2 regions of the Eubacterium sp. BL-380-WT-2B genome follow, and region 1 is predicted to be linked to the other one. Evidence: riboswitches for the same ligand, from Rfam matches in the RefSeq annotation. Region 1 holds a riboswitch; the other holds the start of a gene.
What was found. Region 1 has a riboswitch for cobalamin ahead of FYJ53_RS07525 (alcohol dehydrogenase catalytic domain-containing protein). Riboswitches for the same ligand answer to the same signal wherever they lie in the genome.
Positions count from the first base shown of each region.

Region 1 (7,284 bases):
TGAGGGGATGACTGCCTCCGATTTAGAGGTGGCCAACATGATCCGCAAGCACAGCAAAAACGTTTTGCTGGCTGTAAACAAGGTGGACAGCCAGCAGTTGGAAAACAATATTTTTGAATTTTACAATCTCGGCATTGGTGAGCCAATCGCCATTTCCGCCGAGCAGGGCCTTGGCCTTGGCGATTTCCTGGACGAGGTAATCGAACGGGTTAAAAAGGTCTATGATGAGGACGCGCAGGAGGATGATAACCTGAAAATCGCGGTGATTGGAAAGCCAAACGCGGGTAAATCCACCCTGATCAACAAAATGGTGGGCCATGACCGGCTCATCGTCAGCGATGTACCCGGCACTACCCGGGACGCCATCGACACAGAGGTGCGCTTTAATGGACGGGATTACACCCTCATCGACACTGCGGGGCTGCGGAAGAAGAAAAAAATTTATGAGGATATTGAGCGTTACAGTATTGTGCGCGCCATCGCCGCTGTTGACCGAAGCGATGTGGTTCTGGTGCTCATTGACGGGGAAAAGGGTGTGACCGAGCAGGACGCTAAAATTGCCGGTATCGCCCACAACCGCTCCAAGCCGTCCATCATCATTGTCAACAAATGGGATATTGTGGAAAAGGACACCAAGACCATGGATAAAATGAAAAGGGAAATCCGCGATACCCTTTCCTTTATCGACTATGCGCCCATCCTGTTTATCTCGGCCAAAACCGGGCAGCGGGTCAGCAAGATTTACGAAACCATTGATTTTGTCAAGAGTCAGACGGAAAAACGCATTACCACCGGTAAGCTCAACGAGGCCATGACAGAATTCATCATGATGAAGCAGCCGCCGACCAAGAGTGGCCGCCGTCTCAAAATCTTTTACGCGTCACAGACTGGTGTGAACCCGCCGACCTTTGTGGTATTTGTCAACGACGCGACGCTGATGCACTTTTCCTATCAGCGTTATCTGGAAAACAAAATCCGCGATACCTTTGATTTCGATGGCACGCCCATCCGGTTTTTTGTGCGGGAACGAAACGACTAACACAAACACAGGCCTCTTCATTGCGGTGGAGAGGGCTTTTTTATAGGGAGGATAAAATGAAACAGGAATACAGCATTGAAAGGATCGGCCGCAGAACCGATCAGGAGATCGAAAAACTGGCTGAAATATGGGAGGCTTCTGTGCGGGCCACCCATGATTTTCTGGGAGAGGAAGATATTCAGGGACTGGTCCCTGAGGTGAAGGCCGGCCTGAAGGGCGTGGAGCAGCTGATGCTGGCCCGTAACCACCTGGGCACAACCGTTGGATTTATCGGGATTGACAAACAGAAAATTGAAATGCTTTTTGTGGAGCCGAACTGGTTTGGAAAGGGCGCCGGCAGTTTTCTTATCTGCCATGCCCTTGAGAACTGCGGTGCCACCGCCGTAGATGTGAATGAGCAGAATCCCGGCGCAAGAGGTTTTTACGAGCATATGGGTTTTCGCGTAGCATCAAGGTCGCCCTTAGATGAGCAGGGGCGGGAGTTTCCGATTTTACATATGGAAAGAGAAGAAAAATAAGGCGATTATTAAAAAAGGACCGCTGCTCAGCGGTCCTTTTTTCTATTGCAGAAAATAATCCTCTTCCTCAAGCACGAGTTTTACGATCCTCAGATTTTCGAGCTCGGGCTTCAGGGCGGCGAGCTGCTCCTTCAGGCTGTCAAGTCTGCTGTCATCATAGACGCTGGCTTTATGGATGCCGACCAGAATGTAGGCGCCGTCGGGAGCTATTTTCAGGTAACCATTGTCAGCTTTAAAGGCGTAGAGATTCATTTTACACCTCGGCGGCCAGGGTGAGGGCTTTCAGCTTCGCGAGACCGGCCTGGGGATCGCGGTTCTGGGCAGCGACCCATTTTTCCAGCGCCTTGTAGGCCGCGCCGCTTGCGATGAGCTCATGGCTGCGCAGATAGCCTTCCGGAATGCTTGCAGCTTTTCCCGCAACATAGAGAATCAGCGCGCTGTTCAGGCAGACGATGTTGGTGCGGGTGGGGGTGGAGACGCCCTTCAGGATACGGACAATGCCCTGGGCGGCCGCGTCCACAGAGCCCCAGGGAGCCAGCTCGTCCAGTCTGCCCGGCTCAATCCCAAGGCTTTCCGGCGTCAGGATACTGCGCTTTACAGTGCCGTCGGGCATCAGCTCAGCCATGTGGGTGGCGCCGACTGTGGAGGCTTCGTCGATACAGCCGTCTCCGGCTTCGCCGTAGACGATCAGTGCGTGCTCATAGCCGATTTCACGCATGATGTCCGGGACAAATTCCAGCATATCCAGGGAGTAGACTCCGCGGACTGCGTATTTTGGCAGGGCGGGATTGGCCAGAGAGGCGGAGATGTTTAAAACGCTGCCGAAGGAGATCTGTGACAGCACCCGGCCGAGGGCAGTGGGATGGACCTCGGAGCTCATGCCGTTAAAGATGCCGATGCCCGCGTTCTCGATGCTGGCCTTTACCACGTCCACGCTGCAGTCCACATCCACGCCCAGGGCCTCCACCGCGTCGATGGTGCCGCACACAGAGGTGAGCGCCCGTGAGCCATGCTTGGCCATGGGGACGCCGTCTGCGGCGGCGATGATGCCGGCGACCGTGCTGATATTAAAGGTCTTAAAGGTATCCATGCCCGTGCCGCAGTTTTCCACCACAGGCACAGCGGTCTGAGGCGTGACCTTGCAGGTGTCAATTTCGTAGATGGCCTCAAAGCTGCCGGCTACTTCTGCGGCGGTCGGGCCCTTGGCGCTGAGGGCGGCCAGAAAAGCCCCCTGCTGCATGGGCGTCTGGCGGTCGCCCAGGATCTCCATAAACATTTCCTTTGATTCTTCCTTGGTCAGATTTTCACGGTTGATGAGGCCGGTGATCACCTGGCCATATTCTTTCATAGTAACTGCTTCCATTGTTTTACTCCTCCATATGGTGTGTTAATCAAAAACGACGATGGTCGACAGGGTTTCAAGCTGACGTACGCGCTCAAGGCCGTGCCGCAGCTCCTCGAGCGGAATGCGCTCAGTGATCAGGTCTTTTACAATCAGACTGCCGTTCTCCAGCAGTGCCTTGGCCCGGCGGCTGTGCGCAATGCTGCACCCGTAGGCGCCGGTCATGATCTGCTCCTTGTAGTGAATGGTGTTGATCTCGGGCTGGGTGGCGCCGTCTGGGATAATACCGCTGAAATGGCCGAAGCGCCCCTGCTTTTTAAGCACCCGGAGCGCCAGGTTCATGGCGTCTGCGGCTGCGCAGCAGGGGATCACCGCATCCACGCCCTGGCCGTCTGTCAGTTCCCTAATGGCGCCCTCGGCCTCCTGCCCGCTCGCGAAAACAGCGTCAAAGCCCAGCGTCTCGGCGCGGGCGGCCCGTTCGGGGTCAGACTCAAGCAGAAGGACCTTACGCACGCCCAGGGCTCTTGCCACACGCAGGTTGAGGATGCCCATACGGCCTGCGCCGATGATCAGCAGGGTGTCGTCAGGCGCAAGCTTCAGCTTTTCCTGGACGTTGACGCAGCAGGAGAGAGGCTCGATAAAGGATATCTCCTCAAAGCTCAGCGCGTCATTTTCAATGATGTTGATGATCTGGCCCCGGACGCCCTCCGCAGGCACCACCAGGTATTCCTGGAAGCCGCCATCATAGTTAAAGCCCATGATGCGCACGTGGTCGCAGAGGTTATCATCGCCCTCTTTACAATAGGCGCACGCGCCGCAGGCAATCCCCGGGTGCACGTGTACCCGCTGTCCCTCCTGGTAGCCTGTGACTGCAGCGCCCACACCGGCGATAACACCGGAAATTTCATGGCCCAGCACACGCGGGTATACCAGGTCACGCTGACCCATGGTCAGGCATTTGAGATCGGTTTTGCATAAATTGCAGGCCATGACCCTGACAAGGACTTCGTGGTCGCCGCAGGCCGGAATGGGCCTTTCGGTCATTTCCAGCTGGCCGGGGCCTGTTAAAACAACTGCTTTCATTTGGTATCTCCTTATTTTTCAAACAAAAAAAGCCCGACCTTAATCTAAGGTGCGAACTTTCCATCATTCCCACAGGCCTCCACCGCTCAGATAAAGACCGTCGACACATTTCAGGCAGGTTTTCTGACTGAGGATTAACGCCGGGCTCCCTTCCCATCCTTTTGGACAGTGGTGATGAGCCGGGCAATCCACTTACAGCGGCGGGCCCGTCTAAGAATCTCACTTAGTTCCCTATTATCTGCCATGCAGCACCTGAAATGTTTTATGCTTTTTTATTATCATATCACATTTGTTTTGGGTGTCAAGACAAAATGTAAAAGTTTTAATCCAAACGTGATATAATAGCGGTATTAACTGTGCGGCGACGCTGTTTATAAAAAATGAGGAGGAAAAAATGGGACATTTTGGATTTTCATACATCGGTGTACTGTATCTGCTGATGCTGTTTATCCCCAACCTGATCTGGACAAGGAGGCAGCCGGAGGGCTATGATTTCAGACATGAGCATAAACTGCTGGTGTGGTGTGAGCGTGTGGGGCAGGTGGGGGTGAGCTGCTGCGCCCTGATCTTTACGGATTTTAACCTCCGCCCTCTGACGCCCTGGAGCCTGTGGCTGGCGCTGTCCTTTGGGCTGATGCTGCTGTACGAGGGCTACTGGGTCCGGTATTTTAGAAGTGGGCAGAAGCTAAAAGATTTTTATTCGAGCTTTTGCGGTGTGCCGCTGGCAGGGGCAACGCTGCCGGTGGTTTCGTTTCTGCTCCTGGGGATCTACGGGAGGGTCATTTTGATGGTGGTGTTTGTGGTGATTTTGGGCATTGGGCATATCGGGATTCACTGGCAGCATTTCCGGGAGCTTAAGGAGTGACAGGTAAGGATCTTGAGAGACGAAGCCTTTTTCTTATCTGGACAAAAGGCGCAGTCTCGGTTTGCGCCGCTTTTTTAACAGTCACAGATTTGCCTTCTAAATTTAATCTAGATTTTACATGCCTTTAACACAACATATGCTATAATCATATTATGTTAAAATTGAGCGAGAATTGGAGAGAAAATGAAAAAAATTCTGATTATAGAAGACGAACTTAATATATTTGAGCTGATTAAATTCAATCTGGAAGCCCAGGGATTTGAGGTGGCGGGGGTCCACGAGGGGACCGGCGCGGTTGAGAAAATCGTGGATATCCGGCCGGATCTGATCATTCTGGATTTAATGCTGCCGGGCAAGGACGGGCTCACCATCTGCCGCGAGGTGCGGGCGGATAAAAACCTGTCTTACATTCCAGTCATCATGCTCACCGCCAAGAGCGAGGAGTTTGACAAGGTCCTTGGCCTAGAAATGGGCGCAGACGACTATATGACCAAGCCCTTCAGCGTGAAGGAGCTCTACGCCCGGGTAAAGGCTGTCCTGCGGCGCACCGAGATGATCAAAAGCTCAGACACAGAGGAGATCGCAGTGGGCAGCCTGCGCATTCTGCCCGGCTCCTTCGAGGTATACAAAAACGGCAAAAAGCTGTCGCTGACGCTGAAGGAATACGAGCTGCTCCTGTATCTGGCAAACAATAAGAACAAGGTGCTGACCCGGGATCAGCTGCTGGACGAAATCTGGGGCTATGAGTATTACGGCGAGACCCGGACAGTGGATGTCCACATCCGTTACCTGCGGAAGAAGATTGAGGACGACCAGGAAAAATACATCGAAACCGTGCGCGGCGTGGGCTACCGCCTGGTAGAAAACCTGGGAGGTGATCAATGAAAAAACGCATCACCATTGTCTTTTCAATCCTGATCGTGCTGGTCACTGCCTTTTCAGGCGTTTTCTCCTATGTGATCTTCAAAAACGCCTACTATGAATCCACCGAGAGCAACCTGAAAAGCAACAGCGAGTATATTGTCGAGGACCTGATGCCCGGCTACATCAAGACCGGCGACGTCACCGGGCTCGAGCATTATGCAAACAGCACCAACCAGCGCATCAACATCATAGATGTGGAGGGGAACGTCCTGTTTGAGTCCCTGAGCGGTATCGGTTCGCTGGACAACCACCTGAGCCGGCCCGAGGTCCAGGGCGCCATGAAGGGGACGCCCACCACCTCGGTGCGCTATTCCGACACCATTATGAAGAATATGCTCTACCTGGCAGCGCCATACTATCAGGATGGGCAGATAACGCATATTGTAAGGATCGCAGTGCCTCTTGACGTCATGGAGGATGTGAGCTACAGCATTATTAACAACCTGATTTTTGTGGCGCTGGCCAGTATCCTCATCGCCATTGTGATTTTTGCCTTCCTCTTAAATAACGAGACAAGACCCCTGGACGAGGTCACCATTTTCGCCAGAAAGATTGCCCGGGGCGATTATAAGACAAAGCTCACCATGCTCAGGGACGATAAAATCGGCGATTTGGTCGACTCGCTCAATACCATGGCCGAGCAGCTGGATGCCTCCTTCAGCAAGATCAACCGCAAGAATATTGAGCTGTCCTCTGTGCTGTCCAGCATGAACCAGGGCATTATCGCCGTAGACCGGGATAATAAGATCATCCTGATTAACGATACGGCCCGGGGCATCTTTAACATCGACCTGAAGAAGGAAATCAAGGGGAAAAATATCCTGGAGGTTTACCGCGACCCCTTTGTGTACGAGCTTCAGGACAAGCTGGCAGAGACCGAGGACGGGCGGCTGGACTACGAAACCCGTATCGAGGAGCGTATCTACAAGGTCACAAGCTCCCAGATGCTGGACAAGGGCGACCAGACCTACAATGGCAATATCATCATTCTGGAGGATATTACCATGATCAAGGGGCTGGAAAATATCCGCCGGGACTTTGTGGCCAATGTGTCCCACGAGCTGAAAACCCCCATTACCACCATCCGCGGCTTCATCGAGACCATTCAGGAAAACCACATTACCGACGAGGCCACCCTTGGCCGTTTTTACAGCATTATCGCCGATGAGAGTGAACGCCTGACCCGCCTGGTCAACGATATTCTGATCCTCTCTCACCTGGAAAACAACCAGCGCAGCGGCGAGGACAAGCGCGAGGTCATCGGTGTGAACCAGGAAATCCTGCGGATCTTCGACATTCTCAAAATGACGGCTGAGTCCAAGCGTATCGAGCTGCGCTATCAGAAGGAGGGCGACATCAGCGTTATCATCAACCCGGACGATTTCAGGCAGATGATGATCAACCTGGTGGACAACGCCATCAAATACACGGACGAAGGCGGCAGGGTGGATGTGTCGGTCTACGAAAATGGCGCGCATTTCTGCATCCTGGTGGAGGATACCGGCTGTGGCAT
Region 1 covers NZ_VUMP01000003.1:299,747-307,030, forward strand. Annotated here, with positions in the region: gene der (ribosome biogenesis GTPase Der) at 1-1,039, shown strand, start outside; gene FYJ53_RS07510 (GNAT family N-acetyltransferase) at 1,096-1,557, shown strand; gene FYJ53_RS07515 (hypothetical protein) at 1,600-1,809, opposite strand; gene trpD (anthranilate phosphoribosyltransferase) at 1,811-2,920, opposite strand; gene FYJ53_RS07525 (alcohol dehydrogenase catalytic domain-containing protein) at 2,945-3,982, opposite strand; cobalamin riboswitch at 4,078-4,253, opposite strand; gene FYJ53_RS07530 (hypothetical protein) at 4,377-4,847, shown strand; gene FYJ53_RS07535 (response regulator transcription factor) at 5,031-5,732, shown strand; gene FYJ53_RS07540 (ATP-binding protein) at 5,729-7,284, shown strand, end outside.

Region 2 (7,284 bases), on a different contig from region 1:
TTCTTTCAGTTCCTTTGCCAGACGGTCTCCCATTTTTGCTTCCTCGCCCATGGCTCCCTCTGTCTGTCCTTTGTATAGAATTGTGCCGTCTTCGTTGCCGAAAAGTCCGTAAAGGGTCAGTTTTTCACCCTCCACATCACAGTATGCCCCGATAGGGATATGACAGCTGCCATTTAGACTGATCAAAAACTGGCGTTCCGCTGTCATCTGCGCCTTGGTAACCGGGTTGCTGACAGATTCCATGAGTGCCTTGACAGTTTCGTTATCCTCACGGATTTCCACTGCCAGAATCCCCTGGGCTGGGGCCGATACAAACTGGCATGGATCAAGGGGAAGGCAGGTATAATCCCCGCTCTCATAAGCACCGATGCGTTTAAGTCCCGCCGCCGCCAGAATAATGCCATCCAGTCCCTGCTCTTTCATTTTCCGGATACGGGTATCAATATTTCCGCGGATTCCCACCACTTCAAAATCCTTTCGGATATTTTTCAGCTGATAAATCCGGCGTTTGCTCCCGGTACCGATGACTGCATTTTCGGGCAGCTCCTGGATGGCGCTGATTTTATGCGGTGTCAGCAGCACATCTCTCGGGTCTTCCCGCATGGGCGGCACCGAAAGTGTGAGCCCATCGGGCAGCGCAGAGGGCATATCCTTCATGCTGTGAACCGCCATATCGATTTCACCGCTTAAGAGGGCATCCTCCAGCTCTTTGGTAAAAATACCCTTATCCCCAATTTTATCAAGGGCTTTGTGCTGTATCTTATCGCCCTTTGTCTTGATGATTTTGAGTTCAAAATCGACCTCCGGGTTTGCTTTTCTTAACTCCTCAAGAAGCCAGTTGGTCTGGACCACTGCCAGCTTACTGCCTCTTGAGCCTACAATTATTTTCATATTTTCTCCACTTCTCTCTGCAATTCTTCAATGGTTAACGCTGTCAGCCCCTTGAGCTGTCTTTTTTTTTCATCCGGTGAGGTTTCCGTTTTCAAAATATGCAGCCTCAGCTGCTTAAGCAGCCTGAGACGCTCTGCATAGCTTTCATCATATTTTTCTTCCAGCTCCCTTTTTATCTGGGTGGTCAGCGTTGGACTGGCCCCATCGGTACAGACCGAGATCGTCAAATCCCCGCGCTTTACCACTGAGGGAAAAATAAAGTCCGAATGCTCGGGGTCGTCTGAAACGTTGCACCAGATACCGCGTATTTTACAGTTTTCAAGAATCCGGGCATTCAGCTCACGCTGGTCTGTCGCCGCCACGACAAGATCCATGCCGTCAAGGGCTGTCTCGATCCGGCAGTATGCTTTGACATAACGGATGTTCTCAACCGGCTTTTCCGGAACCTCCATGTTTTTATCCACGCAGGTCACAGAACACCCATACCCGGCTAGGGTTTCCGCGCGCCGCATTCCTACCTTCCCGCCGCCGATTACAAGGGCCCTTTTCCCGGTAAAGTTGAGCAGAATCGGCCCTTTCATTGGGCCGCCTCCGCATTGCCACCTGAAAATAAAAAAGCCAGTGTTTTCTCAAAGCGCAGAATATCGTCCTCGCTGTCCAGTGTTTTTAGCTGCCTGATGGACGGCATTACCATTTCACGGAATTTTGAATGGACGATTTTTTCAAGAAATTCCTTGTCCTTCCCCTCAAACTGATAGCGCTTGTTGAGAATCTCAATGGTTTCGTCCGCCAGCTGTCCGGAAACCTGGTTAAAATGTGCCACCATGTTGTCTACCTTGGACTTGGTAATCCAGACCATGAGGCCATCGATTTCCTCTTCGATCTCAAGGGCGATCTTTTCTGCCACCCGCTCACGGTAGTGCATTTTTTCATCAATAATATCTTTAAAATTGTCAATGGTCAGCAGCTCAACCTGATCCATCTCCGAGATGGCTTCCTCAATATCCCTTGGCAGCGCCAGGTCAATGACCATGAGCGGCTTTTTGCGCTCGGGCATGAGCTCCCGTTTTAAGACCACGTGGGGTGAGGCTGTCGCCGAGATAATTACATCGATATCCCCAATGGCTTCATAGCGGTCCTCGTAGCGGATCATGTTAACACCCTCATAAATATCACGGTATTCATCCCCCGGATGATAGGTACGGTTGGTCATATAAACGCTGTTAAAGCCCTCTGCCGCCATATAACGCAGTGCCAGAAGCCCCATTTTTCCAGAACCGATGATCAGCACCTTTTTATCCGCATAGTCCTCATAACTTCTTTTAACGTGCTTAACCGCTGTCGAGCTCAGGGAAAGCGGGGTCTCGGAGATTTTATAAACGGTTTTAACCTTCTTGGCAAAGGTGACGGCTTCTCTGAAAGCCTTGGTTAAGTATTTTCCGCAGCCGTGAACAGACTGGGATAATTCAAGGGCATCCTTTACCTGGCCCAAGATCTGGTCCTCACCCAGGATCATTGAATCCAGCCCGGTCACTACCCGGTAAAGGTGAAGGATGGCTTCTCTGCCCTTTTCACAGAACAGATAATTTTCGAGATCGCCGGATTTCTCCTCGATGTAAAAATTTCTCAGCGCCTGGTCCGCTGCTTCAACGTCGCGGGTCGCCACATAAATTTCGCTTCGATTACAGGTAGAAAGAATGATCACCTCTTCGATACACGCCTCTTCCAGAAGGCTTGCAATACCCTCTTTTACGGTCCGCTTGATAAAAGCACCCTTTTCCCTGATTTCCAGAGGTGTGTCTTTATGATTGATTCCCACTACAACTAATTTCATTTCAATCCTTCTCCTTCAATCAAACATTCATTAAAAACAAATAAAAACCTCTTCATTACGTCTCCGTAAAAAAGAGGTTTGTCAACAGAATTATTTATCCACGCTGTCTATTGCGGATACTACAATTAAATTAACGTTACTAAGTTCCCTTTTCCCTGGAGGTAATTATTAGCACTCTGTCCAGTAGGTTTCCTGACTCATCGCATTATATTCTCCTTGCCTTCCCGGTTTTCATTCCAGTGGCATCATAAGGAGACTTAACGAATTACAGTGACCGGATCGCTCTGGATTTTCACCAGATTCCCTTTATCCTTTGTTTTTACCAGGGCAAAAACGAAAGAATCCAAAACAGATTTTACATTAGTCTTTCCTATTTAATTTTCGTTTCCAATTATATCACCAATCCGACTCAGGCGCTACCCCTTTTTATGGGAAATAAGCAGTTTTTTGCCAATTCCACCGAATATTTTACATATTTTCTGTAATCGGATTACAGGCAATAAAAAACCGGTCTCTTTTCCTGAGTCCGGTCATTTTATACATCCATGCTAGTTTTCTGTTTCATGGCTCATTAAAAAGAGCATCATCATTCTTTCTGCGTATTCCTTTTTTTCATCGGGGCAATGCTCCAGAATATCAAGCAGTGCAGTGTTTTTTTCTTTTTCATCCAGACTTTTGCCAAACAGGATGCTATCTGAAGACATTTTTAACGCTTCACAGAAACGTTCAAGACTCTTTAGCGAAAAGCCTTTGGTTCCCAGCTCGATGTCCGTTAAAAAAGTCTGTGTAATCCCTATTTTTCGCGCCAAATCCTCACGGCTCATGTTTAAAAAAGTTCTACGCTGCCGGATGCGCTGGCCAATTGCCTTTTGATCTAACCTTGATTCCATTGTCTTCTCCTAAATTTCAGGGAAAACCAAATAAAAAAACTGTGCAGGATAAAACCAACCATGCACAGTTATATGACACTTTTATAAAATGCTAACACAAATAAGCCCACTTATTTATAGGGTGTCCTCTTGTTTTTAGCACAAAAATAGCCTATAATAAGTAATGCGGTACGTGCCCCCCAGGGCCGTTGTGTATGGTGGTTGTGCACCTGCGCAAGCCGGATAAGTGTGCCAGCACTTTCCGGATGCCGCAATTTCTATTTAGTTTTCCCAATATATATACTTTATTATAAATCGAATCTCCTGTCAAAGCAATCTCTTTATTTAAAAACTTTTTATCTGCAATTGAAGTTATCATTTTAATTCAACCAATTATATCCTTTTTATTTGTTTTCTTATTTTTACCCGAATTTGCAATGTGAAAAACCCATTTTAAAATATTTTCAAATTTCTGTTACCTTAAAAATATTTTTCATGTGTTTAATTCTCTTCAAAATGGGTACACCTCATTCAGAGGAACACACATCTAATTCCGATATGGTAAAGGCTGACCGAAAAAGAATTTCTTTATAATTTTTTCTCAATTTAGATGTAAGTTTTAGCAAATGATGTTATACTGTTAAAATACCCCCAAAAGGAGATTGTATTTTGAAAAAAGAAATTCCATTGTATCTATTTATTTGCAGAAAGATTGAGGATGATATTTACAACGGCAAATTAAAACTGGGTGACGCCCTGCCATCTGAACCAAAAATCAGCAAACAAATGGGTGCCAGTCGTAATTCCGTTCGAAAAGCCCTGCGTCTGCTGCAGGACAACAATCTTATTTTCTGCTCCCACGGTAAAAATGCTCAGGTAATCTTTGACAGCCGCCTGCCGGAACACCGTGAGGCTTATGAAAAGCGCTTTGAAAACCGGCGTCACGGCATCAGTGATACATACCGGATGCTCTCTATTCTTTTACCCAGCACCATCACATACGGCGCTTCCAAATGCAGCCGTGAAGATTTCATGACCCTATACGAAATGACCGACAACCTGGATTCTTCCAACCCGATCGAAATGTTTGCCTTCCACTGCCGCTTTATCCGGAATATCCTGAGAAGAACAGAGAACCCCTTTGTCATCGAGCTTTTTGAACAGATCTGCGATTTTGTCCGGATCGATTCCATTCACAGCAATATTACCGGCCATACGCTCCATGAAGACCTCTCAGAGGAAGCGATCAAGGGATGGTATAAGGAACTGCTGGACCACGCCGCCAAGCAGAATTTCAAACATTTTCATCACTTACTGCTTCAGGGGCTTAATGAAATCAGCCAGCGCTTTGATGCGGCCTATATGGTGAACGCACCGGCGGCGCCTTCCGAAGCTGAAAGCTTTAACTGGTTTATTGACAATGCCCCGACACCGCTCTACCTGAGAATTGCCAGTGATATTATGTGGGAGAGCGAGAAATCCGGCAACGTGGCCGGCGATTTTCTCCCTTCCGAATCCGAACTGCGCAGAGTTTACGGCGTTTCACCGGTAACCGTCCGAAAAGCCCTGTCTATTCTGAATTCCCTCGGCCTGACCAGAACCTTTAATGGAAAGGGTACTCAAATCGTTTTTGAACGTTCCCATTCCCCGGAAGTCCTCGGACAGCTGGACGAATACCTGAGCAGTCTCCAGATTCTGCGTTATTCATGCAAAGCCATCGCTTTTGACGCTTTTAAATCCATGAGCGAAACGGACAAAAAACATATCCTTGAGCTTCTGGAAAGCAAGCGTTACAGCCGCGGTATCACCACAGCCTTAACCGATATTCTGATCTCATCAATCCAGTCCCCGGCCATGCAGAATATTTATGAGCATCTGAAAATCAAACTGGCCTATGGCGTCATTCTTAAAACCTTTGTCAGCAATGATGATTATGACCGTGTTGACCGCCTTCTGTACGGCGATATGGACAAGCTCACAAAAGCTGTCACAAACAATGACACTGCCCTGCTTGGAAAAATCATTGAAAACACTTACAGGCAGACCTACGAGTACTCAGAGCAAAAATTAAAGCTTCTCTACTCAGAGCAAATTGAAGAAATTAAAGAAAAGACCCTCTGATCCCCAAAAATGAAACCGCTTTAATAAAATCTGCAAATGATTAACCCGGGTTTTAGTACTGGAAAAATTGGTATGGGTCTTGAGACTTTTTTGCACTTAATATATAATTTAAACAGTTAGTTAAACTCAAAATTTTAGGAGGATCATTCTATTATGTTAGTATCAGCAAAAGAAATGCTTAATAAAGCAAAAGCAGGCCATTATGGTGTGGGACAGTTCAACATCAATAATCTTGAATGGACCAAAGCGGTTCTTCAGACGGCCAATGAACAGAGATCACCTGTTATCTTAGGGGTTTCTGAAGGTGCTGGAAAATATATGTGCGGCTACAAAACAGTCACCAATATGGTTAACGGAATGCTGGACGAATTAAATATCTCTGTTCCGGTTGCCCTTCATTTAGACCACGGCAGCTACGAAGGCGCAAAAGCCTGTATCGCAGCTGGCTTCTCATCCATCATGTTTGATGGTTCTCATCTGCCTTTTGATGAAAACATCGAAAAAACAAAGGAACTGGTTGAAATCTGCCGCGGCAAGGGCTTATCCCTGGAAGCAGAAGTAGGCGCCATCGGCGGTGAAGAAGACGGCGTTGTCGGAACTGGCGAATTCGCCGATCCTGAAGAATGTAAAAAGATTGCTGATTTGGGCGTCACCATGTTAGCTGCCGGAATCGGTAATATCCACGGAAAATATCCTGAAAACTGGCAGGGCTTAAACTTCGACGTTTTAGCTAAAATTCAGGAAAAAACCGGCGATATGCCCCTCGTTCTCCACGGTGGCACCGGTATTCCAGATGAAATGGTCAGAAAAGCCATTGATTTAGGCGTAGCAAAAATTAATGTAAACACCGAATGCCAGCTTGTATTTGCCGAAGCGACCAGAAAATACATTGAAGCCGGCAAAGACCTTGAAGGCAAGGGTTTTGATCCTCGTAAATTATTGGCACCTGGCACACAGGCCATCAAAGATATTGTAAAAGTAAAAATGGATCTTTTCGGTTCCACCGGAAAAGCAGACGCTTAAACAGCGCAAAAAAAGTCCGGGACGTAACTTTTCGTTACGCCCCGGTTTTTTATTTCCTTTGATTTAGAGCTCTTCGAGGTCTTCCTGAGTCAGCAGCTTCACGCCGTTTCTGGAAAGCGCTTCAATGGCTTTTTCATTGTCTTCAACCCTTAAGATCATATAAGCCAGATCCTTTTTGCGGGTAATAAAGGCATAGGTGTATTCCAGGTTGATGTTGCTGTCGCCCAGAATCTTCAAAATATTTTTCAGCGCTCCCGGTTCATCGGGCACAGCTGCTGCCAGCACTGGCGTCAGCTTAAAGATGTAACCAGCCTCCTTGAGGACTGTCGACGCTTTATAAGAATCATCCACAATGACGCGGACAATGCCAAAATCCTTGGTTTCGGCAAGGGAGAGGGCGCGCATGTCAATATCGTTTTCTGACAGCACATCCACAAAGTTCGACAACTGGCCAGCTTTGTTTTCCACAAATACGGAAATCTGTTTAATAGTCATCTTTCACACCTCATTTAATATAGATTACGTTTATCAATGACGCGAACGGCC
Region 2 covers NZ_VUMP01000007.1:295,771-303,054, forward strand. Annotated here, with positions in the region: gene hemC (hydroxymethylbilane synthase) at 1-891, opposite strand, end outside; gene FYJ53_RS15850 (bifunctional precorrin-2 dehydrogenase/sirohydrochlorin ferrochelatase) at 888-1,472, opposite strand; gene hemA (glutamyl-tRNA reductase) at 1,469-2,725, opposite strand; cobalamin riboswitch at 2,890-3,078, opposite strand; gene FYJ53_RS15860 (helix-turn-helix domain-containing protein) at 3,274-3,615, opposite strand; gene FYJ53_RS15865 (GntR family transcriptional regulator) at 4,264-5,715, shown strand; gene fba (class II fructose-1,6-bisphosphate aldolase) at 5,869-6,738, shown strand; gene FYJ53_RS15875 (acetolactate synthase) at 6,802-7,233, opposite strand; gene FYJ53_RS15880 (phenylacetate--CoA ligase family protein) at 7,248-7,284, opposite strand, start outside.
Region 2: linked by a shared signal. The riboswitch ahead of hemA (glutamyl-tRNA reductase) and the one ahead of FYJ53_RS07525 (alcohol dehydrogenase catalytic domain-containing protein) in region 1 are both predicted to bind cobalamin.